One region of the Streptomyces sp. NPDC026589 genome, then DNA from elsewhere that is predicted to be linked to it. Evidence: riboswitches for the same ligand, from Rfam matches in the RefSeq annotation. Region 1 holds a riboswitch; each other region holds the start of a gene.
The links. A riboswitch is a leader RNA that binds a small molecule or an ion and turns the genes downstream of it on or off. The one in region 1 is predicted to bind cyclic di-AMP.
Positions count from the first base shown of each region.

Region 2: it holds a riboswitch for cyclic di-AMP, as region 1 does, so the genes downstream of both, AB0F29_RS19185 (NlpC/P60 family protein) here and AB0F29_RS01950 (LysM peptidoglycan-binding domain-containing M23 family metallopeptidase) in region 1, are expected to answer to the same signal.
Region 3: it holds a riboswitch for cyclic di-AMP, as region 1 does, so the genes downstream of both, AB0F29_RS27005 (M23 family metallopeptidase) here and AB0F29_RS01950 (LysM peptidoglycan-binding domain-containing M23 family metallopeptidase) in region 1, are expected to answer to the same signal.
Region 4: it holds a riboswitch for cyclic di-AMP, as region 1 does, so the genes downstream of both, AB0F29_RS29320 (transglycosylase family protein) here and AB0F29_RS01950 (LysM peptidoglycan-binding domain-containing M23 family metallopeptidase) in region 1, are expected to answer to the same signal.

Region 1 is NZ_JBEZYG010000001.1:456,665-462,370, reverse strand. Features, by position in the region: gene AB0F29_RS01965 (XRE family transcriptional regulator) at 1-135, shown strand, start outside; gene AB0F29_RS01960 (DUF6126 family protein) at 202-375, shown strand; gene AB0F29_RS01955 (tyrosine-protein phosphatase) at 425-1,237, opposite strand; cyclic di-AMP (ydaO/yuaA leader) riboswitch at 1,681-1,841, shown strand; gene AB0F29_RS01950 (LysM peptidoglycan-binding domain-containing M23 family metallopeptidase) at 1,845-2,801, shown strand; gene AB0F29_RS01945 (SGNH/GDSL hydrolase family protein) at 2,989-3,816, shown strand; gene AB0F29_RS01940 (STM4011 family radical SAM protein) at 3,830-4,753, opposite strand; gene AB0F29_RS01935 (STM4012 family radical SAM protein) at 4,761-5,706, opposite strand, start outside.
Region 2 is NZ_JBEZYG010000010.1:149,997-155,702, forward strand. Features, by position in the region: gene AB0F29_RS19170 (GNAT family N-acetyltransferase) at 1-430, opposite strand, end outside; gene AB0F29_RS19175 (C40 family peptidase) at 473-1,552, opposite strand; gene AB0F29_RS19180 (hypothetical protein) at 1,799-2,152, shown strand; gene AB0F29_RS19185 (NlpC/P60 family protein) at 2,198-3,406, opposite strand; cyclic di-AMP (ydaO/yuaA leader) riboswitch at 3,405-3,554, opposite strand; gene pcrA (DNA helicase PcrA) at 3,852-5,706, shown strand, end outside.
Region 3 is NZ_JBEZYG010000016.1:224,620-230,325, reverse strand. Features, by position in the region: gene AB0F29_RS27015 (PrsW family intramembrane metalloprotease) at 1-1,375, shown strand, start outside; gene AB0F29_RS27010 (aldo/keto reductase) at 1,474-2,418, opposite strand; gene AB0F29_RS27005 (M23 family metallopeptidase) at 2,598-3,641, opposite strand; cyclic di-AMP (ydaO/yuaA leader) riboswitch at 3,653-3,805, opposite strand; gene AB0F29_RS27000 (PP2C family protein-serine/threonine phosphatase) at 4,071-5,291, opposite strand; gene AB0F29_RS26995 (MerR family transcriptional regulator) at 5,432-5,706, opposite strand, start outside.
Region 4 is NZ_JBEZYG010000020.1:14,166-19,871, forward strand. Features, by position in the region: gene AB0F29_RS29300 (Ppx/GppA phosphatase family protein) at 1-538, opposite strand, end outside; gene AB0F29_RS29305 (DUF501 domain-containing protein) at 535-1,149, opposite strand; gene AB0F29_RS29310 (septum formation initiator family protein) at 1,238-1,720, opposite strand; gene eno (phosphopyruvate hydratase) at 1,814-3,094, opposite strand; gene AB0F29_RS29320 (transglycosylase family protein) at 3,417-4,127, opposite strand; cyclic di-AMP (ydaO/yuaA leader) riboswitch at 4,133-4,315, opposite strand; gene AB0F29_RS29325 (transglycosylase family protein) at 4,604-5,706, opposite strand, start outside.

The DNA.
Region 1 (5,706 bases):
GCCCACTTCGACTCGCTCACCCCGCACCGGATCGCGGCCGTCGACCGCTGCGGCGCGGAGCTGCTCTTCGTCCACTCCCTGCTCCATAGCCCCGCCGCCGAGCTGTGCCTCGGCAACGCCCTCCACGCGCGCTGAACCGGCCGTCCCGGCCGGCTCCCCTCCTTCGCTCCACCGGCCGCGAGGCCGACAGAGAGGACCGTCATGTCCGATTCCGAGCACTACGACCCGCTGGGTCCCGGCCGCCGCCCGAACGAGGACCCGCAGGAGAAGAGGATGCCGCGCGGTGTCATCATCCGCCTCTTCGCCTACCTGGTGGCGGGCCACGTCATAGCGGGCTTCCTCTACCTGCTCTTCGTGGTGGCCGGGAGCAAGTGACGGCGGGCGGACGACCGACCGCCCCCGGACGGATCGCTTCCCGTCCGGGTCAGCCCTGGTCGAGCAGGCGCTCGCGCAGCCGCTCCCGGGTCTCGGGGGAGACCTTCAGTCCCTCCGACAGGTAGCGGTCCGTCGTTCCCCAGTTCTCCTCGATGGCCGTGAAGGCCGCCGCGAGGTAGGCGGGCCGCGCCCCGAACAGCGGGTCCAGCAGCTCCAGCACCTCGGGTGACATGCCGGTGCCGGACGCGTCGGAGCGCTTCACGGCGTAGCGGCGGCGGAGGTCGTCGGACTTGAGGTAGTCCTCCTCGATCGCTTCCGGCTCGACGCCGACCGCCAGCAGGGCGACCGCGATCGAGAGACCGGCCCGGTCCTTGCCCGCCGCGCAGTGCATCAGGGCGGGGACGCTGTCCTCGGCCAGGGAGTGCAGCACCCGGCTGTGCTCGGGGGTGCGGTCCAGAATCGTCGCGCGGTACATCCGGATCATGCGGTCGACGCCCTTGCCGTTCGCGAGGACCGAGCGCAGCTGCTCGATGTTTCCGTCGCTCACCAGCCGCCAGAACTCGGCGCCGTCCGCCGGGTCCGAGAGCGGAATGCTGACATTGCGGACACCGGCCAGCTCGATGTCGTACCCGTCGAGCCGGTGGTCGGCGGAGTGGCGGAAGTCGAAGATCGTGTGCAGCCCGAGCCCGCCGAGGAAGGCCGCGTCCTCGGCCGTGGCGTGCGCCAGGTGGCCGCTCCGGTAGAGCCGCCCGAAGGCGGTGCGCCGGCCGTCCGCGGTGGGGAGCCCGCCCACGTCGCGGAAGTTGCGGACTCCGGTCAGCGCGGTCTCTGTCGGCGGGACCTGCGGCACCTGCTGCGTCACGGTGGCTCCTGGGATCTCTGGCGCCGGCGCGGCTCGCCGGCGAGGGCGCTCCCGTGACGATACGACATCGATTCGACGGAAAATCATCACGGTCGAGCGTCCGGTGCGGGGCGCCGGGGCGCCCGGGCTGACCTGGCGTCAGGAGGGAAGTCGACCCGATGTCCGTATTGACGCATTTCGCAGAACATGCCCCGCTAATGGGGGAGATGGGATTTCGGGGGTGAGCGGGATCATATCCGTGACGGTCCGTGGTGAGCTTGCCCCGGAGTATTCCCGGTGTACGTACGGAAATCCAAGATCCGTAATCCACGGAGTGTGACGGGAAATCCGGGGAGAAATCGAACCGATGATTCCGGTGCGCAACCGATGGCTTGTTCTGCTCGTCCTGACTCGTTTACGGTCGCCGCAATCCGGACGGACCGCCTAATCCTGCCGCCGCCCGGAATTCGCACCCACCCACTCACGTGTGGCAGGAGCGGGGGAACCAGGTAAGCCGCCGATCCGGAGCGATCCGGACCGGCTCGGGGTGAAGTCGCCGCAACGCGACCGGGCATCTCCAGCCCGAACCCGACAGCTCACCTCGCAGGCGCCGGAGAGGAAATTTCCCATGCCCGCAAAGGGTAAGCACCGTCGTCCGAAGTCCGGCCCGATCTCCCGCGGCGTCCTCGTCGCAGGGGCCGGCGGCGCCGCACTCGCCCTCCCGCTCATCGGGGCCACCGTCGCGAACGCGGCGGACCAGGCCGCTCCGGCCGCGAAGCCCGCCGCCGCCTCGGTCGCCGCCGCGCACACCGCCCCGGCCACCGCCCCTGCCGCGTCGAAGGCCGCCCCGAAGACGTACGCCGTCGTCTCCGGCGACTACCTGGCGAAGATCGCGGCCGAGCACCAGCTCAAGGGCGGGTGGGAGAAGCTGTACCAGGACAACCGCTCCACCGTCGGCGAGAACCCCGGCCTGATCCACCCGGGCATGAAGCTGACCCTCGGGGCCAAGGGCTCCGCCCCGGCCGAGAAGTCCGCGGCTCCCGAGGCCGCCCCGAAGAAGGCCGCACCGGCGCCGAAGGCCGCGCCGAAGGAGGCCCCGAAGGCGGACACCGTCTCCGCCGACGACTCCGAGGGCTCCGGCAGCCCGTCGCGGACCGGCTCCGCCGAGGCCACCGGCTCCGGCTGGTCCGCCCCGCTGGCCAGCGCCAACGTCACCACCCAGTACCGGGCTTCCGGTGCCAGCTGGTCCAGCGGCTACCACACCGGCTCGGACTTCCAGGCGGCCTCCGGCACCCCCGTACTCGCCATCGGCCCGGGCACCGTGGTCTCGGCCGGCAACAGCGGCTCCTATGGCAACGAGGTCGTCATCCAGCACGAGGACGGCATGTACTCCCAGTACGCCCACCAGTCCTCGCTCAACGTCTCCGTCGGCCAGACCGTCACCGGCGGCCAGCAGATCGGCCTCTCCGGCTCCACCGGCAACTCCACCGGCCCGCACCTGCACTTCGAGGTCCGCACCGGCCCGAGCTACGGCTCGGACATCGACCCGATCGCGTACCTGCGTCAGCACGGCGTCTCCGTCTGACGGCTCCGTCCAACGGCTCCGTCCGACCGGACGCGGCGATAAGTGATCGAGGGGCGGTGTGCGGCGGCGCACCGCCCCTCCACTTATTCCGGCTTTACCAAAAACTGACCGGGTGGTCTATCTCACCACCCGTCAACCCCGTATTACGGTCGCGTAGGTCACATCGCACGATGCAGGATAAGTGCTTGTGGCAGACGATTCGAGAAACAACCAGCAGCACACCATCGGGTCGTACGCGGCGATTGGCGACAGTTTCACCGAGGGCGTCGGCGACCCCGGCCCCGACGGGACCTATCTCGGCTGGGCGGACCGCTTCGCGGTGCTCCTCGCCGACCGGCTCCCGGCCCCCGAGGGGACGACCGGCCCCGAGGGCTCCCCGCACGGGGACTTCCGCTACGCCAATCTCGCCGTACGAGGACGTCTCCTCGACCAGATCGTCGAGGAGCAGATCCCGCGCGCCAAGGAACTGGCCCCCGACCTGGTCAGCTTCTGCGCGGGCGGCAACGACATCATCCGTCCCGGCACCGACCCCGACGACCTCGCCGAACGCTTCGAGCGGGCGGTCGCCGACCTGAGCAACGCCGTCGGCACGGTCATGGTCACCACCGGCTTCGACACCCGGGGCGTTCCGGTGCTGCGCCACATGCGCGGCAAGATCGCCACGTACAACGTCCATCTGCGGGCCATCGCCGACCGTTACCACTGCCCCGTGCTGGACCTGTGGTCGCTGCGTTCCGTGCAGGACCGGCGCGCGTGGGACAACGACCGGCTGCACCTGTCGCCCGAGGGCCACACCCGCGTGGCGCTGCGCGCCGCCCAGGTCCTCGGCCACGAGGTGCCCGCCGACCCCGACCAGCCCTGGCCGCCGCAGGCCCAGCGCAGCCCCTTCGACGCACGGCGCGACAACATCCAGTGGGCCCGCGAATACCTCGTGCCCTGGATCGGCCGACGGCTGCGCGGAGAGTCCTCCGGCGACCACGTCGAGGCGAAGCGCCCGGACCTCCTGCCGCTGTAGCCGTCGAGCCGGGTCAGGGCTCCAGCAGGGGAAGCGCACGCCGGGACGGGCCCGGCACCACGAGCCCGTCCGGCGGCGTGCCTCCGCCCGGGGGGTGCCCTGCCGGTATCCGCTCCAGGACACCGCCCGCGAACACGTCGTACAGCGGCAGCGACTCCAGATGCACATAGCCGATGTGACAGTCGCACACGGCGAGGGGACAGACCCGCGGGCCGAGCGCCCGGCGGTAGCTGCCGTCGTAGAGATTGCCCAGCTCCGCCTTGACGAAGTGACAGCGCCGCACCGTGCCGTCCCCGTCCACCGAGATCACCGACTCGCCCGTCCGGCAGGGCAGCCCCGCCGAACGGTGCGGATCACGGCTGAAGGGGAACAGCGGATCCAGCTCCGTCCACCGCGCCGCCTCCTCGTCGGTGTAGGTGTGCCCCTCGGCGGCGTTCACCCAGAGATAGACCTCCTCCGGCAGCGCCGCCCGCAGCCGCCGGGCCTCCTCCAGATGGGCGTCGAAGCCCACCACTCCCACGCTGTAGCGGATCCCCTTCGCGGACAGCTCTCGGCACTTGCCCAGGAACCGTTCGTACGGTGTCTGCTCCGGGTGGTACGTGCACCAGAGCGCGATCCGCTCCGGATCGGCGTCGGCCAGCCAGTCGGTGCGGCCGCTCAGGTTCGTCTGGATCGCCACGCGCCCGATGTGCGGCAGTCGGGAGAGATCGGTCAGTGCCCGCCGGTACCAGGAGCGCACCAGGCCCTCGCCCCACGGGGTGAACAGCACGGACAGCCGGTCGCCGGTCCGCTCCGCGGCCCAGCCGGTGAACCGCTCCAGCGCCTCCCGGTCCGCCGTGAGCTGCGCGCGGCTGTCCCGTCGCTTGGCGAACGGGCAGTACGGACAGTCGTAGTCGCACGAGGCGAGCGGGCCCCGGTAGAGAATCGTCAGGTCCATGGCCCCGTCACTTCCGCTCGTACGCGGCCATCGCGGCCCGCACCCCGGGGGAGAACAGCGCGGGACCCAGCGCGTCGGAGTGGGCGAGGCCCGACGGGGACAGCCTCAGCAGACCGTCCGGCGCCGACGCGTCCAGCCAGCCACGGGCCGCGAACCCCGCCAGCTCGGCCGGGAAGTCCGCGCCCGGATCCGTGCCGAACCGTGCCCGGTACTCCGCCACCGGCAGCCCCGCCGCCTGGAGCAGCGACTGCAGCAGATGCCGCCGTCGCGCCTCGTCCGCGTCGACGTACCGGCCGACCTCGGCCCGCGAGAAATCCTCGGCGGCGGTGAACCGGTCGATGATCGACCGGATCTCCCGCATGTCCACCGCGTAGTCGAAGGAGTAGTGCAGGGCCGCCGTGTACGAACGGGCACCGCAGCCGAGGCCGATCATGCCGTCGGTCTGGCAGGCGTAGTCCTCGGGACCCTCCTGCTCCCGCGGTCCGTCGGACCGCCGGAACATCCGCATCGACACCTGCTCGTAGCCGTGCGCCAGCAGATGATCCCGCCCCACCGCGTACAGCCGCAGCCGCCGCTCGTCCCAGGCGGTCTGCTCCAGGGCCTCCGCCTCGGCGCCGGTGGCCGCGCCCAGGCGGTGCAGACCCGTGAGCGGGCGGACGTACAGCGGATAGAGATACAGCTCCTCCGGCCGCCAGGCCAGCGCCGCGTCCAGCGAGGAGAGCCAGCTGCGCTCGGTCTGCCCGTCGATGCCGTAGATCAGGTCGATGTTCAGCACCGGTATCCGGGCCTCGCGGATCCGGCCGAGCGCCGCCTCGACATCGGCGCGGCGCTGCGGACGGACGGCCGCCCGCGCCTCCTCGTCCACGAAACTCTGCACACCGATGCTGATCCGCGTCGTGCCCCGGTCGGCCAGCACCGCCAGCCGGTCCGCCGTCGCCGTGGACGGGGAGGTC
Region 2 (5,706 bases), on a different contig from region 1:
CGCCCTCGCCGCCGAACCCGTGGTGCTGGACGCGGGCGGCCTCGGTGAACTCCGCCTCGGTGACCGGTGTGCCGATACGGAGGCCGTCGACCGGTTTCGGCGGCCGGAGGTCCTCGCGACCGCAGACGAGTAGCGGGGCGCGGTTCTCCACGGTGAAACCGGCGGCCAGCAGGGCCGGTTCGACGGCCGGGGCCCAGGCGGGCAGGAACTCCAGGCGGGGGAGCCGTTCGTGCTTCCCGAAGGCGTCGACCAGGGCCGCCACATCGTCCGCCGTGGGTTCCGCGCCCCGGTCGGGGATGGCGTAGTTGGCGTACTTCAGCTCCCAGCCCGGGTTGTGCCGGACGGTGAACGGGCCCACCCGGTAGTGGTCCGGGGAGCGCAGCGCGAGCGCCCGGGCGTAGTCCTGGACGGCGTTCGCCATCGACGTCATACGGGGATTCCTCCGGCGGGAGATCGGGACCTGCGCGGCGGACTATGCCACCCGGGTCGCTCCGGCGAAAGGCATTTGGTCGACGGGCGCGATGCGGACCGGCGCTCCGGGGCGCGGGGCGTGGATCATCTGGCCGCCGCCGATGTAGAGGCCGACGTGGCTGATCCCGGAGTAGAAGAAGACCAGGTCACCGGGGGCCAGTTCGGAGCGGGGGACCCGGGCTCCGGCGTTGATCTGGGTGTAGGTGGTGCGCGGCAGGCTCACGCCCGCCGCCTTCCAGGCCGCCTGGGTCAGGCCCGAGCAGTCGAAGCCGTTCGGGCCCGTCGCGCCCCAGACGTACGGCTTGCCGATCGCGCCGTACGCGAAATCGATGGCCTGGGCGGCGCGGGACCCGGGGGCCGCGACCGGACCGCCGCGGACGGTCGAGCGGTCGGCGTGGGCCGGGCCGCCGGCACCCCGGGCGTCGGCGGAGCGCGCATGGGCGGCGCGCTCGTCGGCGGTCAGGGTGTCCAGCAGCCTGCGGGCGTCGGCCAGCTTGGTGCGGATCGCGGTGCGGTGTTCGCGCAGCTCGGCGCGGCGGGCGGCGAGGCGTTCGGTCTCCTGGTCGGCGCGAGCCTTGACGCGGGTGATCTGGGAGACCTGCCGCCGGATGCCGCGCAGGAGGCCGCTCTGCCGGTCGCCCGCCCGGTCGAGGTAGGAGGCGCGTTGCAGATAGGCGTCGGGGTCGGAGGAGAGCGCCAGTTGCAGGGCCGGGTCAAGGGTTCCGCTGCGGTACTGCGCGGTGGCCAGCGAACCGAGGGCGTGCCGGGCGGTGTTGAGGCGGGCGGTGCGACGGGCGGCCTCGTCGGCCAGTGCGTCGACGGCGCGGGTGGCGGTGGCCGCCTCCTCCTTCGCCCCGTTGTACTTCTCGGTGGCGACCTCGGCGTCGTGGTAAAGCCGGTCGACCTTCGCCTTGACCTGCGCGGCGGTGGGCGCCGGTTCGGCGGGGGCCGCGCCCGCCCCGGTGACCGATCCCGCGGTGGCTGCCCCGGCGAGCGCCAGGGTGGCGGCGGTGCGGGCAGCAGAGCCGGTGAGCGGGCGCTGCTTGGGTTTTCGGTGAGCTGACCTGCGGTGCGCTGCCACGGGGGCGGCATCCTTCCTGTCGGCTGTCCGCCGGGATATACCGGCGGGTCCGTGAAGGACGCTAATCCCGGGGCCGGGAAAAGAGTCGCCATGACTGCTATTGCCCTGATGTGACGTTTCATCGGTCTTGGTTGATCACCGATGCGTCCACATATCAGGGCAATGCGTTCAATGCCGGAGGTAGCGCACAAGGAAGGTGTGCCTCACTGAAGGGCGCATCCCCGGCCCTGGCTAGGCTCCGGAGCCATGGACGTACTCATCAATGTCTTCGTCGCCCTGCACATCATCGGCATCGCCTCCCTGCTGGGCGGCTTCCTGACGCAGATGAAGGCCATGGGAGCGGGCACCGCCCGCTTCACCCCCGCCATGCTGCACGGCGCGCTGACCATGCTCGTCACCGGCATCGCCCTGGTCGGGCTCAATCAGGCCGACGACCAGACCGTGAACAACGTCAAGATCGGCATCAAGCTCGCGCTGCTGGTCGTGATCCTCGCCCTCGTCTACGTCAAGCGGGACGACGAGACGGTGGACAAGGGCGCGTTCGCCGCGGTCGGCGGACTGACGGCCGCCAACATCTTCATCGCCACGGTCTGGACCTGAGGCGTTCCGGGGGCGGCCGCTGAGAAGCCGCCCCCGGATCACGCACTACGCCGGGCGCACGCTTCCGTAGATCGGCATGGAGTAGATCGACTCCTCGCGCACGTTCGCACCCGGCTTCGGGGCGTGGATCATCATCCCGTCGCCCTTGTAGATGCCGACGTGGCTGATGTCGTCGTAGAAGAAGACCAGGTCTCCGGGGACCAGATCGGACGTGGCGACCCGCGTTCCGACCTCCACCTGGTCCCAGGTCGTCCGGGGCAGGGTCACGCCCGCCTCCCGCCACGCCGCCTGCGTCAGCCCCGAGCAGTCGTAACTGGAGGGGCCCGACGCGCCCCACACGTACGGCTTCCCGATCTGGGCGCGGGCGAAGGCCAGGACCTTCTCCGCCTTGGTGGCGTAGCCGCTGTCCGTACCGGTGCCGTACCCGGAGCCCGGATCCGTTCCCGTACCCGTACCGGATCCGGAGCCCGTGCCCGAACCGCCGCCGGACTCCTTCGCCGCCTCCTCGCGGGCCTTCTCCTCGGCCTCGGCCCTCTCCTTCGCCTCGGCGGCCTGCCGGGCGGCCAGCTTCGCCGCCTTCTCCTTCGCCTCGGCCTCCTGTCTGCGCTCCAGCTCCGCCAGCCGCGCCTTCTCCTCGGCGGTCAGCCTCGACAGCAGGCCCCGGGCCTCGGTGAGCTTGGACTGCACGTCCTTCTTGCTGGAGGCGAGCGTGGCCTGCGTCTCGGTGAGGGTCTCCAGGCTCTTCACCGCCTCCGCGCGCTTCCTCGCCGCCGAGGCCTGCTGCGTACGGACCTCGTCGACAGCCTTCTGCTGCCGCTCCGTCGCCCGGTCCATCAGCCGGCTCTGGTCGAAGTACCCCTGCGGGTTCTCCGCCAGGAAGAACGTCGCCGCGGGCGCGATGCCCCCGTTGCGGTACTGGGCCGCCGCGTAGGAGCCCAGTGCCCGGCGCGCCTCGTTGATCTTCTCGGCCCGCTTCGCCACGTCGGAGAGCAGCGAGTCGACCTTCGTCTGCTGGGACGCGGAGGCGGCCTTGGCCCGGTTGTACTCCTGGGTCGCGGTGCCCGCCTGCCGGTACAGGGCGTCGACCTTCTTCCGCACTTCTTCGATGGCGGGCTTCGGCTCCGCCGGCGCGGCCGTGGCGCTCTGCGTGGAGAGCAGCGTCACGGAGGCCAGCGCGGCCGTCGTCAGCCCGACGGCGGGTGTGGTGGTGCGCACCTTCGTGCGCGGCTTGCGATGCGATGCCAAGACCGGCATCTCCTTCCGTGGGCCGCCTACCGGGTTAGCTGTCGGGTTCGGACGGAACGGAAGGCTGTCCTACGGTCCGGCCGCGAGGGCACGGACCGATTCACCCCGGTGTCGCGTGTGGGTCCCCGGTTCCGAACGGCCTGGGCGGCAGGACGGATTCGGCAGAGGCGCCCGTCGGGCGTGGTTCGCCCCAGGGAGGTACGGGCCACCTGACCGAGCACGCTAGCCAACCGGCCCCGCCGCTGGGAAGGACGATGAGCGATATGCCCGATACATTTTCGTGACCTTTCCGGATCGGGGGCCCGGCACCCCCTCCCACCGGGCACTCCTTCACGGAACGTCGACGTCCGGTCTCTGCGCGTACGGGGGAGAGGCGGGCGATTCCCCGGTGCCGACGGCCGCTTCCCGGCTTCGGCCGAAGGTTGTCAGTCCGGCCGCCTAGACTCAGGAGGCGATGAGCAGCCTCTTTGACGACAGTTTCCTGACCGGCCTCCAGCCCGTGGAGGACGGCCCCCCGCCGCCCCCCGAGGACCACGCGCCCGAAGCGGTGCCGGAGGGACTCTTCGGAGGCGTCTACGACGCGCCCCCGCCGCCCCGGGACGGGTACTACCGGGACGGTCACGCGCGCCCGGTGATCGACTCCGCCGCCCTGCTCGACGGGTTGAACACCGAGCAGCGCGCCGCCGTCGTGCACGCCGGGTCCCCGCTGCTCATCGTCGCGGGAGCCGGCTCCGGCAAGACCCGCGTCCTCACCCACCGCATCGCCCACCTGCTGGCCGAGCGCGGGACGCACCCCGGGCAGATCCTCGCGATCACCTTCACCAACAAGGCCGCGGGCGAGATGAAGGAACGCGTCGAGCAGCTCGTCGGCCCTCGCGCCAACGCCATGTGGGTCATGACCTTCCACAGCGCGTGCGTCCGCATCCTGCGCCGCGAGTCGAAGAAGCTCGGCTTCACCTCGTCGTTCTCGATCTACGACGCCGCCGACTCCAAGCGCCTGATGGCCCTGGTCTGCCGCGACCTCGATCTGGACCCGAAGCAGTTTCCGCCGAAGTCCTTCACCGCCAAGGTCTCCAACCTCAAGAACGAGCTCATCGACGAGGAGACCTTCGCCGGGCAGGCCGCGGACGGTTTCGAGAAGACCCTGGCCCAGGCGTACGCGCTCTACCAGGCCCGCCTGCGCGAGGCCAACGCCCTGGACTTCGACGACATCATCATGACGACGGTCCACCTGCTCCAGGCCTTCCCCGACGTCGCCGAGCACTACCGCCGCCGCTTCCGCCACGTCCTCGTCGACGAGTACCAGGACACCAACCACGCCCAGTACACGCTGGTGAGGGAGCTGGTCGGCCCGGCCGGGGAGGCCGACGCACCCGCCGAGCTGTGCGTGGTGGGCGACGCGGACCAGTCGATCTACGCCTTCCGGGGCGCGACCATCCGCAACATCCTCCAGTTCGAGGAGGACTACCCGAGCGCGACGACGATCCTGCTGGAGCAGAACTACCGCTCCACGCAGACGATCCTCTCCGCCGCCAACGCCGTGATCGAGCGCAACGAGAGCCGCCGCCCCAAGAACCTCTGGACCAACGCCGGCAGCGGCGCCCGCATCACCGGCTACGTCGCCGACACCGAGCACGACGAGGCGCAGTTCGTCGCCGACGAGATCGACCGGCTCACCGACGCGGGCGACGCCAAGGCGGGCGACGTCGCCGTCTTCTACCGGACCAACGCCCAGTCCCGTGTCTTCGAAGAGATCTTCATCCGCGTCGGCCTGCCCTACAAGGTCGTCGGCGGTGTGCGCTTCTACGAGCGCAAGGAGGTCCGGGACGTCCTGGCCTACCTCCGGGTCCTCGCCAACCCCGAGGACACCGTCCCGCTGCGCCGCGTCCTCAACGTTCCCAAGCGCGGCATCGGCGACCGCGCCGAAGCGATGATCGACGCCCTGTCGATGCGCGAGAAGATCTCCTTCCCGCAGGCACTGCGCCGTGTCGACGAGGCGTACGGCATGGCCGCCCGCTCGTCCAACGCGGTCAAGCGCTTCAACACGCTGATGGAGGAGCTGCGCACGATCGTCGAGTCCGGCGCCGGCCCCGCCGTCGTGCTGGAAGCGGTCCTGGAGCGCACGGGCTATCTCGCCGAGCTCCAGGTCTCCACCGATCCGCAGGACGAGACCCGCATCGAGAACCTCCAGGAACTCGCCGCCGTCGCCCTCGAATTCGAGCAGGAGCGCGGCGACGAGGAGGGCGCGGGCACGCTCGCGGAGTTCCTGGAGAAGGTCGCGCTCGTCGCCGACTCCGACCAGATCCCCG
Region 3 (5,706 bases), on a different contig from region 1:
CATGGTGTGGCGCAGCAAGGTGTTCCGCGCCGGGGCCGTGATCGTGGCGCTCGTGCTGTGCGGGCTGGTGATCCTCGCCCTCGTCCGCGAACAGACCGGCCCGGAGGGGTTCCTCGTCGGCCTCGGTCTGGCCGTGCTGCCGGTCCCGCTGCTGATGGCGGCGTTCCGCTGGCTGGACCGGGTCGAGCCGGGCCCCTGGCGGAATCTGATCTTCTCCTTCGCCTGGGGCGCGTGCGCCGCCGCGCTCGTCGCGATCATCGCCAACTCGTTCGCGACGCGCTGGATAGCCACCGCGACGGCCGACCCGGCGAGCGCCGACACCCTGGGGGCGACGGTGATCGCCCCCGTGGTCGAGGAGAGCGCGAAGGCGGCGGCCGTGCTGCTGATCTTCCTGTTCCGCAGACGGGAGTTCAGCGGGGTGGTGGACGGTGTCGTCGTCGCCGGCTTCACCGCGACGGGCTTCGCCTTCACCGAGAACATCCTCTATCTGGGCAACGCCTTCGGCGAGGACCAGCAGCTGGGCAGCTCCGGGTTCGCCTCGGTGACGGCCGGGACGTTCTTCGTGCGGATCGTGATGTCGCCGTTCGCGCACCCCCTTTTCACGGTCCTCACCGGCCTCGGCTTCGGCTTCGCGGCCGTCAGCGCCCGCCGCCACCGGGTCCGCAGGATCGCCCTGCCGCTGCTCGGGCTGCTGCTGGCGATGGGTCTGCACGCCCTGTGGAACGGTTCGTCGTCCTTCGGCCCGTACGGCTTCTACGCGGTGTACGGGATCGTCATGGTCCCGGCGTTCGGCCTGGTGACCTGGCTGGCGATCTGGTCGCGCCAGCGGGAGCTGCGGGCTCTCGCGGCCGAGCTGCCCGCCTATGCGGCGGCCGGCTGGCTCACCCCCGCCGAGCCGTCGGCGCTCTCCTCCATGCGGGCCCGGGGCATGGCCCGCGACCTGGCCCGCCACTGGCAGCCGGACCGGACACGGGGCCGGGCGGCGGCCCGCGCGGTCGCGGAGTACGAGTCGTTCGCGACCTCCCTGGCGGGGCTGCGCCGCCGGGCCCGCCACGGCGCGGTGGGCCCGGACTTCGGCGCGCGGGAGCGGGAGTTGCTCCACCACCTCTGGCAGCGCCGGGAGTTCGCGGCCCCGGCCCTCACCCACGCGGCCCTCCTGACGGCCCGCCCGGGCACCCACCACGGCCACCCCATGCCGGCGCCGTACGGAAACGGAAACGGAAACGGAAACGGGTACGGGTACGGGCACAGCCCCGGGCAGACGCCCGGATACGGGCAGGCGCACGGGCACACACCGGGATACGGCCCCGCCGCCTACCCGCCGCCCCAGCCGTACGGCAGCGCACCCCCCAGCCACCGCCGCCCGCCGACGTAGCCGGAGCCGGAGCCGGAGCCACAGTCACCACCACGGCTTCGGCCTCCGCGAACGGCGGTTCCGTCCGGGGCGTCGCCCGGCGGCGGCGTCCGGCTCCGTCAGGCCGACGCCTCGGTGAGCAAGGCGAGTTCGCCGTCGGTCAGCCGCAGGTCGGCGACCGCGACGAGGGCGGGAAGCTGCTCGACCGTACGGGCGGAGGCGATCGGGGCGGCGACGGTCGGCTGTGCGGCGAGCCAGGCGAGGGCGACCGTGGCGATCTCGGCGTCCCGTTCCCCGGCGACCCGGTCCAGGGCGGCCAGCACCCTGCGGCCCTGCTCCGACTCCAGGTAGCCGCCCGCCTTCGCGGAGCGGGCGCTCTCCACGGCCGTACCGGGGCGGTACTTGCCGGTGAGGAAGCCGGAGGCGAGCGCGTAGTACGGGACGGCGGCGAGGCCGGCGCGGGCCGCGGTGTCCTGGAGATCGCCCTCGTAGGTGTCGCGGGAGACCAGGTTGTAGTGCGGCTGGAGCGCGACGTACCGGGCGAGGCCCTCGCGCTCGGAGAAGTCGAGGGAGGCCCGCAGGCGCTCGGGGCTGATGTTGGAAGCGGCGATGTGCCGCACCTTGCCGTCCTTCACCAGCTGGTCGAGGGCGGTGATGATCTCCTCGACCGGGACGGTCTCGTCGTCGAAGTGCGTGTAGTAGAGGTCGATGTGGTCGGTGCCGAGGCGGCGCAGCGATGCCTCGGCCGCGCCCTTGACGGTGCCGGCGGAAAGGCCCCGGTGGTCGGGGTGGGCGCCGGCCTTGGTGGCGACGACGATGTCGGACCGGTTGGAGCGGGAGGCGAGCCACTTGCCGATGACGGTCTCCGACTCACCGCCCTCGTTGCCCTCGACCCAGGCGGAGTACGCGTCGGCGGTGTCGATGAAGTTGCCGCCGGCCGCGACGTACGCGTCCAGGACGGCGAAGGACTGGTCCTCGTCCGCCGTCCAGCCGAAAACGTTGCCGCCGAGGGCGAGGGGGAAGACCTGGAGGTCAGAGGTGCCGAGAGTGCGCGCGGAAGTCATGTGGAGGTTCAACGGGCCGGGGCGGAGCCGGTATTCCGTCGCCCGCCGGACCGTACCCGGACCGTACCCGGACCGTACCGTCCCCGGACAGACCGGCAGCCCTGACGTCGGGGGGTGTGCGTCAGGGCTGCCGGGGTTGCGGGGCGGCGACGAAGGACGTCAGCCGCGGGACCGGGAGGTCAGACGTTCAGGCCCTTGCTGTTGAGCCAGGCCATCGGGTCCATCGCGGAACCGCCCGCGGTGCGGACCTCCAGGTGGAGGTGGACGCCGGTGACGTTGCCGCTGTCGCCCATGCGGCCGATGGTCTGGCCGGTGGTGACCTTCTGGCCGACGGAGACCTCGATCGAGGACTGGTGGGCGTACCAGATCTCCGTGCCGTCCTCGAGTTCGAGGACCGTGCGGTAGCCGTACGAGCCGGAGTAGCCGGCCGAGGTGATCGTGCCGCTGTGCACGGCCTTGAGCGGTGCACCGGCCGACCCGGCGAAGTCGAGACCGGTGTGCTGGCCCGAGGACCAGAGCGCGCCGGACTGACCGTAGGTGGAGGTGATCGTGTACGAGAAGGTGGGGAGGGAGAAGCTGGCGGCGAGCTTGGCGAGCCGCTCGGCCTCCTTCTTCTTCTCCGCCGCTTCCTTCGCCGCCTTCTTCTTCGCGGCGGCCTCGGCCTCGGCCTCTGCCTCTGCCTCGTCCTGCTGCTTCTTGGCCTCGGCGGCGGCGCTCTCGGCCGCTGCCTTCTCGGCGGCGGCCTTGGCCTCGGCGTCGGCGCTGGCCTGCTGCTGCTCGGCCTGCTGGAGGATCCGGGCGCGCAGCGCCTCGCCCGCGTCGGTGCCCTGCTCGGCCTCGGCGGTGGTGAGGCCGGCGGTGGTGAGCGGCGCGGAGGCGGCGACCGGGGCGGGCTCCGCCTCGTCGGACATCAAAGACCCGACGCCGGGAAGGGACTTGGCGTCGGGGAGGTTGTCCACGATGGAATCGGGAAGAGAGATGGAGACCGGCGCCTTGTCCTGCGCGGTGGCCATGCCGCCGGCACCGACAGCCGCTATGACACCGACCCCGAGGACGGTGGAGCTACGGGCCAGACCACGCTGCTTGGCCACGCGGTGCTTGCCGCGCACGGGACGGATGGACTCCGCGGTGGGGTTCCATTCCTCCCAGGTGCGCTCCTCGCCACCGAAGGTGTCGGCACTGAAGGGTGACGGGGCCTCAGGGGCAGGCTTGTTGGACGCCACGTGGGCGCACTCCTTTCCTTCCTTCTCGCCTACCGGGTTAGCTGACGGGTTCGGAGCAGGAAGGTCTCCTACGGGCCCCTCCGTCTCTCACGAGACGCAGGCGTCCGATTCACCCCATGTAGGTGGTTCCCCGGTTCCCTTGCGGAATTCGGCGCTCGCGCGCGGCGCCGTCTCTGACGACGGCTGTGACGACCGCGCTGCGTTATCGAACGTTAATAGACGGACGGGCCCTATTCCAAGCTGTTCCTGTTGATCATTAACGAACATGGCGGGGATGTACGGGTGACAACCGGGCGCAATCGGGCGACTTGACCACCACTCAGCCACATCACTTTTTCTGACGGTGTGTCAAATGTTATGCGGAGCGGTGCACCTCGATTACGCACCGTGTCATCGCTCGGCGTCATCGCCCGGCGTCATCGCCCGGCGTCATCGCCCGGCGTCATCGCCCCGGCCCACGATCTTCACCGTCGTCCGGGGCACGGGCTGCCCCTCCGCCGGCCGGCCGACCGCGATGAGCGCCATGTCGTCCGTGGTCCGCCCGCCGGTGTGCAGCCGTACGTCGTCCGTCAGCGCCGACAACAGCTCCTCCGGGCCGGGGAAGATCCGGCCGCGCAGCCGGGCCGCCGGATCGTAGAAGACCCCGTTCGGGTCCCGCGCCTCGGACAGGCCGTCCGTGAAGGCGAGGAGCGTCGCCCCGGCGGGCATCGCCCACTCGTCGGACCGGTCCGGCCACACCCCCAGGTCCATCCCCAGCGGCATGGCGGGCACCGAGGGCGCCAGCACCTCCAGGGCGCCGTCGGCGTGCAGCAGGATCGGCTCGGGGTGACCGCGGTTGACGATGCGCAACGAGGCCGAACCGGGCGGGATCTCGGCCAGCACGGCGGTGATGAACCCCTCCATCGCGTCCAGCCCGTACCGTCGCGTCCCCTCCCGGGCCAGCGCCCGCTCCAGCCGCTGCGCGACGCCCTCCAGCGAACGCTCCTGCTCGGCCGCCTCCCGGAACGCCCCGATGATCACCGCCACCGCCTCGACGGCGTCCAGCCCCTTGCCGCGTACGTCGCCGACGACCAGACGCACTCCGTACGGGGTGTCCGCGACGGCGAACAGGTCGCCGCCCACGAACTCGTCCGCCTGGGCCGCCTCGTACCGCGCGGCCACCTGGAGTCCGCCGATCCGCTCGGCCGGGGTCGGCAGCACGGCCCGCATGGCGGTCTCCGCGATGACCCGGGCCGAGGCCAGCTGCTCGTTGCCGCGCCGCACGACGCCGTTGATGACGAGGGCCAGCACCGAGGCCGTGAGCACGGTGATCAGCTCGATGATCGGGACCACCTGGGTGGTCGTCCCGTCGGAGAGCCGCATCGCGATGACGGAGAGGACCGCGGCGATCCCCGTACGGACGGTCCGGTTCTTCGAGAAGAACGGCGCGGCGATCAGCGGGGCCGCGACGAACAGGGGGACAGCGGTGAAGTTGGGCGGAGTCAGCGAGTCGAGCACCAGCCCGCCGAGAATCAGCAGGGCGGGCAGCAGCCGGACGAACCGTCCGGTGCGCCGCCCGTCGGACGTCAGCTGGCCCTCCCGGGACCCGAACACCACCCGGCCCACGGCGTCGAAACTCCCCGCCGTGGCACTGCGCCGTTCGTCGGCCATCCCCACCTGTGCACTCCTGCCCGGTCCACCCACGGCTGCGGACGGTACCGCGCCCCGCCCAGGCTTCCCGGAGCCGCGCCGAGCGGCTACTCCGCATCGGCCGAATAGGGGGAAGGCGGGCGGAGGCCGGCCTTCCGTGGTCAGTCGGAGAGCCGGTGTTCCGCGTATACCGTCAGTGCGTCCCGTACGAAGGCGGCGGTGCCGTCCCCGTAGCGATCGTAGTTCTTTCCGAAGCGGGGGTCGGCGACATACATCTCGCCGAGCCCGATCACGTACGAACGGCTGGGCGCCTTGGCCGAGGACAGCCAGGCGCAGTGCCGCCGCGCGAGGTCCTGCGCCTCGGCCCCGTCGGCGGCGAGCCCCGCCCCCCTGGCCCGGCCCCAGGCGCGCGCGACGGCCTCGTGCTCGTCCTGGA
Region 4 (5,706 bases), on a different contig from region 1:
TGACCGCCCCGTCCACGACCAGATGACGCTCCGTCATCCGTACGCAGCCGATGTCGACGGACCGGGCCGCCTCCACCCGGTCCGAACCGAGGACGAACTCCGTGGAGCCGCCGCCGATGTCGACGACCAGATACGGCTTCTCCAGGTGGTCGCTGCCCACCAGCTCCTTGGTGGCCCCGTCGAAGGAGAGCTGCGCCTCCTGGTCGCCGGTGATCACCTCGGGCTCGACGCCGAGGATGTCCCGTACCCCGGCGACGAAGTCGGCGCTGTTCTCGGCGTCCCGGGAGGCGGAGGTGGCGACGAAGCGGATCCGTGTCGCGCCCAGTTCCTCGATGGCCGTCGCGTACTCACGGCAGGCGGCGAATGTCCGCTCCAGCGCCTCGGGGGCGAGCCGGCCGGTTCTGTCCACGCCCTGGCCGAGGCGGACGATGGTCATGCGCCGGTCCAGCTCGGTGAAGGAGCCGGTGGCGGGGTCCACGTCGGCGACGAGGAGCCGGATGGAGTTCGTGCCGCAGTCGACGGCGGCGACCCGGGTCATGCGCCCGGCCCGTCGGCGGGGCCGTCGAGGGGGCGGAAGGCGAAGTGGCCTCCGTCGCCCTCGTCCACCGTCCAGCCCTCGCCCTCGTCCGGTGTCGCGCAGGGCGTGACGCAGGGGCCCTTGGCCCACCACTCGGGCAGCATCGCGATGGCCTCGTCGCCCAGCGGGTTCACCCCGGGGCCGGCGGCCAGCGAGTGGCCGACCAGGACGTGCAGGCACTTCACCCGGTCCGGCATGCCGCCCGCGCTCGGGAAGCCCTCCAGGACCTCGATGGCGTCGCGGCGGGTGATGTAGTCCTCGTGCGCGGCCCGGTAGGCGTCGGCCAGCTCCGGATCGGTCTCCAGACGGGCCGTCATCTCCTTCATGACCCCGTTGGCCTCCAGCGTGCCGATCGCCGAGGCGGCCCGGGGGCAGGTCAGGTAGTACGTCGTCGGGAACGGCGTGCCGTCCTCCAGACGGGGCTGGGTCTCCACCACGTCCGGGTTGCCGCAGGGGCAGCGGTGCGCGATGGCGCGCAGACCGCGCGGCGGGCGGCCGAGCTGCTGCTCGAACGCGGCGATGTCCGCGTCGGTGGGCTGGGTGGACTCGGTCTGCGGAGGGGGCGTTTCCATGCCTGCCTTGGTTCTGCTCGGAAGTCGGAAGCTCGTAGAGGTGGACGTACGGAAGAACGTACGGGGTCGGTGTCAGTCGCGGTCGGTGTCAGTCGCGGTCGTCGTCTCGGTCGGCGCTGTCCACGCCGTCCCAGAGGTTCGAGTGCCACGGCCGGTCGCTCGCGCCCGACTCGCCGCGGCGGTCCCGGGCCGCGTCGGGGTCGGCCACGGTGTAGCCGGTCTCCCCGGGGAGGATGTAGTGGAGGTGCTGGCGGGCCAGCCGCTTGATGTACGCGTCGTCCTGGAGCCGCGCCTTCGCGTCCCGCAGCTCCTCGGTGCGCCGCTCCGCCTGCTGCGAGAGCCGCTCCTGCTCGGCGATCTCGTCGCGCTGGGAGACGTACTGCCGCATCGGGTAGGCGAGCGCCACCACCATGGAGCAGACCACCAGCGCCAGGAACGCGGCCCGGCCGGTGAGCCGGGAGCGGCGGGCCTGCCGACGGTTCTGGGATCGGTACACGCGGGCCGCGGTCTGCTCGCCGAGCAGGCGCAGCCTGGTCGCGGTGGAGAACCGGTCGCGGTCCTTGCCGGCCATGTCTCCCGCCTCCCCATCACGCACGTCCGTCCCCGCACACGGTACGGGACCGGGTGCGGGGACGGACGGAGGCTACCGTCTTGACGCTACGGGTCAGCCCTTGAAGCGCGGGAAGGCGGAACGGCCCGCGTACACCGCGGCGTCGTCGAGGATCTCCTCGATGCGCAGCAGCTGGTTGTACTTGGCGACGCGGTCCGAGCGGGCCGGGGCGCCGGTCTTGATCTGGCCGCAGTTCACGGCGACGGCGAGGTCGGCGATGGTGACGTCCTCGGTCTCGCCGGAGCGGTGCGACATCATGCACTTGAAGCCGTTGCGCTGGGCCAGCTCGACGGCGTCCAGGGTCTCGGTCAGCGAACCGATCTGGTTGACCTTCACGAGCAGGGCGTTGGCGGAGCCCTCCTCGATGCCGCGGGCCAGACGCTCGGGGTTGGTGACGAAGAGGTCGTCGCCGACGATCTGCACCTTGGCGCCGATGCGGTCGGTGATGACCTTCCAGCCGGCCCAGTCGTCCTCGTACAGCGGGTCCTCGATGGAGACCAGCGGGTACGCGGAGACGAGCTCCTCGTAGTACTCGGTCATCTCGGCGGCCGAGCGGGACTTGCCCTCGAACTCGTAGACGCCGTCCTTGTAGAACTCGGACGCGGCGACGTCGAGCGCGAGCGCGATGTCGCGGCCCGGGACGTAACCGGCCTCCTTGATGGCCTCGACGATGAGGTCCAGGGCGGCGCGGTTGGACTCCAGGTTCGGGGCGAAGCCGCCCTCGTCGCCGAGTCCGGTGGACAGGCCCTTGGTCTTGAGGACCTTCTTCAGCGTGTGGTAGACCTCCGCGCCCCAGCGCAGGGCCTCGGAGAAGGACTCCGCGCCGATCGGGGCGATCATGAACTCCTGGACGTCCACGTTGGAGTCGGCGTGCGAGCCGCCGTTCAGGATGTTCATCATCGGAACGGGCAGCAGGTGCGCGTTCGGGCCGCCGAGGTAACGGAAGAGCGGCAGGTCGGACGCCTCGGAGGCGGCGTGCGCGACGGCCAGCGAGACGCCGAGGATGGCGTTCGCGCCGAGCGACGCCTTGTTCTCGGTGGCGTCGAGGTCGAACATCGCCTGGTCGATGAGGCGCTGCTCGGTGGCGTCGTACCCGACGAGCTCCGGGCCGATCTGCTCGATGACGGCGAGGACGGCCTTCTCGACGCCCTTGCCCATGTAGCGGTTGGGGTCACCGTCGCGAAGCTCGATGGCCTCGAACGCACCGGTGGAGGCTCCGGACGGAACAGCAGCACGGCCCGTGCTGCCGTCGTCGAGGCCAACCTCGACCTCGACCGTGGGGTTGCCCCGGGAGTCGAGGATTTCCCTGGCTACGACGACGTCGATGGACGGCACGAGGCATCTCCTTCTGGGATCTGACACTGGTTGTGCAGGGTCACTGTGGCCTTGCGGCACGAGCCTATCGGGCCCGGCCGTGTCGACCGGCCGACCGCCCGCCTCCTGGGACGAAAAAGGGTCCAAGGAGCTGCATCACGGGACAAAACTCTAGAAACCTACTGAGCGGTAACAACAAGAGGTGAACACATGCGGGCCAGCGGCGCCCGCCGCTCACGAAGAACCCGGCCCGGCGCGCTGGGGGGACGAGCGCGCCGGGCCGGGGAGCCGTGCGAGGAGAAGTGCCGCCGGACGCTTCTCCTCCGGAGAGGAGAGACGGCGATTACTTCAGGTGGAGCTGCTGACCCGGGAAGATCAGGTCGGCGTCCTTGACGATGTCGTCGTTGAGCTTGAAGAGCTTGCTCCAGCCGCCCTTGACGCCCTCCGCGTCGGCGATGGTGCTCAGGGTGTCGCCGGCCTTGACCTTGTACTCGCCGTCGCCCTTCTGGACCTTCTCGCCGGTCGGGGTGGTGACGGTCTTCTTGCTCTCGGCCTTGGGGGCCTCGCGCTGCTCGGAGCGCGTGGTGGGCTGCTCGGCCTGGCGCTCGGGCTGCGCCTGCTCGGGCTTGCTCTCGCCGGAGCCGGAGCCGGAGCCGGTGTTGACGCCCGGGTCCACACCGTCGTTGGTGAGGCCGCCGGCGCCGGCGCAGGCCCAGGCGCCCGGGCCCTGGAGGTCGAGGAGCTTCTCGGCGGTGGCGATCTGCTGGTCCTTGGAGGCCAGGTCGGCACGGGAGGCGTACTGCGTACCGCCGGCGGCGGCCCAGCTGGACTGCGAGAACTGCAGTCCGCCGTAGTAGCCGTTGCCGGTGTTGATGGACCAGTTGCCGCCGGACTCGCACTGGGCGACGGCGTCCCAGGTCTCGACGGAGGCGGCGGAAGCGCTGGTCGCGCCCATCAGCGGGATGGCGATGGCGGTACCGGTGACACCCGCGAGGGTGGCGATACGGGTGGCCTTGGACGGGCGGCGGTGCTTGCCCTTGCTGTTCAGCAGCATGGAACGAATCTCCTCACCGACGCCTACGAGGTGAGCTGTCGGGTTCGGGCTGATGAGTTGCCCGGTCGCGCGGTGCTGCTCGCGACTTCACCCCTAGCCGGTCCCGTACGTCCCCGTCGGTTCGACGAGGCGTCCGGACCCGGCGGCTTACCTGGGTCCCCCGCTCCTGCCTACGGCGCTTACGCGTCTGTTCCCTTCGACCGACGGCAGGATTCGGCGTGACGGTCGACGGGGCCCGCGGTGCGAGCGGTCCGACCGTAAACACAGGCAACCCCGACATTCAAAGATGGACATAGGGGGCAATCAACCCGAACTCGCCGTGGCCGACTGGGCGTTTCCGCAGGTGGGGGGCGATTCACCCGGACCAGCCGGGCGAGCCGCGCCAGTTGAGGCAAAGAGACCCATGTCTCACTTACGCAAAAGTGGACATAGGTCTCTTAACTGCCTCGATTTTCGGGGTGTTTTCCCGAATTCGTTCAGTTGGCGGCGGGCGCCCCGGCGGGTGTCTCGGCGCCCTCCGGGGCGGCCGGGGCGGCGCTCTCGGCCGCACCCCGGCCCGCGTCCTCGCCCGCACCCCGGTCCATGCCCAGGTCCAGGTTCTGGCCGGGCAGGATCAGGTCCGGGTCGGAGCCCAGGAGGTCCTTGTTCGTCTCGTACAGGCCGGTCCAGCCGCCGGGGATCTCCTGGGCGTCGGCGATCGCCCAGAGGTTGTCGCCGGGCCGCACCGTGTACCCGTCGGCGGGCGCCGTGCCACCGTCCCGCGCGTCGCCCTCGCCACGCGAGGCGTGCCGGCCGGACTCACGGGGACCGTCCTTCTGGCCCGCGTCGGCCTCCTCGGGCGCGGGGGCGCCCCGGTGCTTGCCCCCCTTGCCGTCCTCGTCCGCCGAGGCGTCGGGGGCGGTGGAGGGGTCCGAGGCGTCGGGGGCGCCGGAGGCGGGCGGGGCGGAGGGCGTCACCGAGGAGTCGGGAGCCTCGCTCCGCTTCTCCGCGCCACCACTACCGCCCTTGTCCGCCTCATTACCCTTCTCACCCTTGCCCGTTTCGCGCGCTTCACCGGATTCACCGGGTTCGCCGGATTCACCGGGTTCGCCGGTTGCATCCGCTTCGCCGGTCGGGGTGGAGGTCGGGTCGGCCGAGGGGTCCGCCGACGGATCCGCGGACGGGTCGGCGGACGGATCCGTGGACGGCGAGGTGCCCGGGTCGACGCCGGGCAGACCGCCGTCCACCGCGAGGCCGGAGATGACCGCACAGCTGGGCCACGCCTTCGGGCCCTGGTCGTCCAGGACCTTCTCGGCGACGGAGATCTGCTGCGAGCGGCTGGCGAGGTCGGCGCGGGGCGCGAACGCCGTGCCGCCGTAAGCCGACCAGGTCTCCTGCGAGAACTGGAGCCCGCCGTAGTAGCCGTTGCCGAGATCGGCGCTCCACATGCCGCCGCTCTCGCACTCGGCGACCCGGTCCCAGGTGGTGGCCTCGGCCGCGTGCGCGCCGCCGGCGCCGAGCAGCGGGATGGCGATGGCCGATCCCGTCACGCCTGCGGCGACGATGATGGCGGGTGCCTGACGAGGGCGGCGGTGTCTGC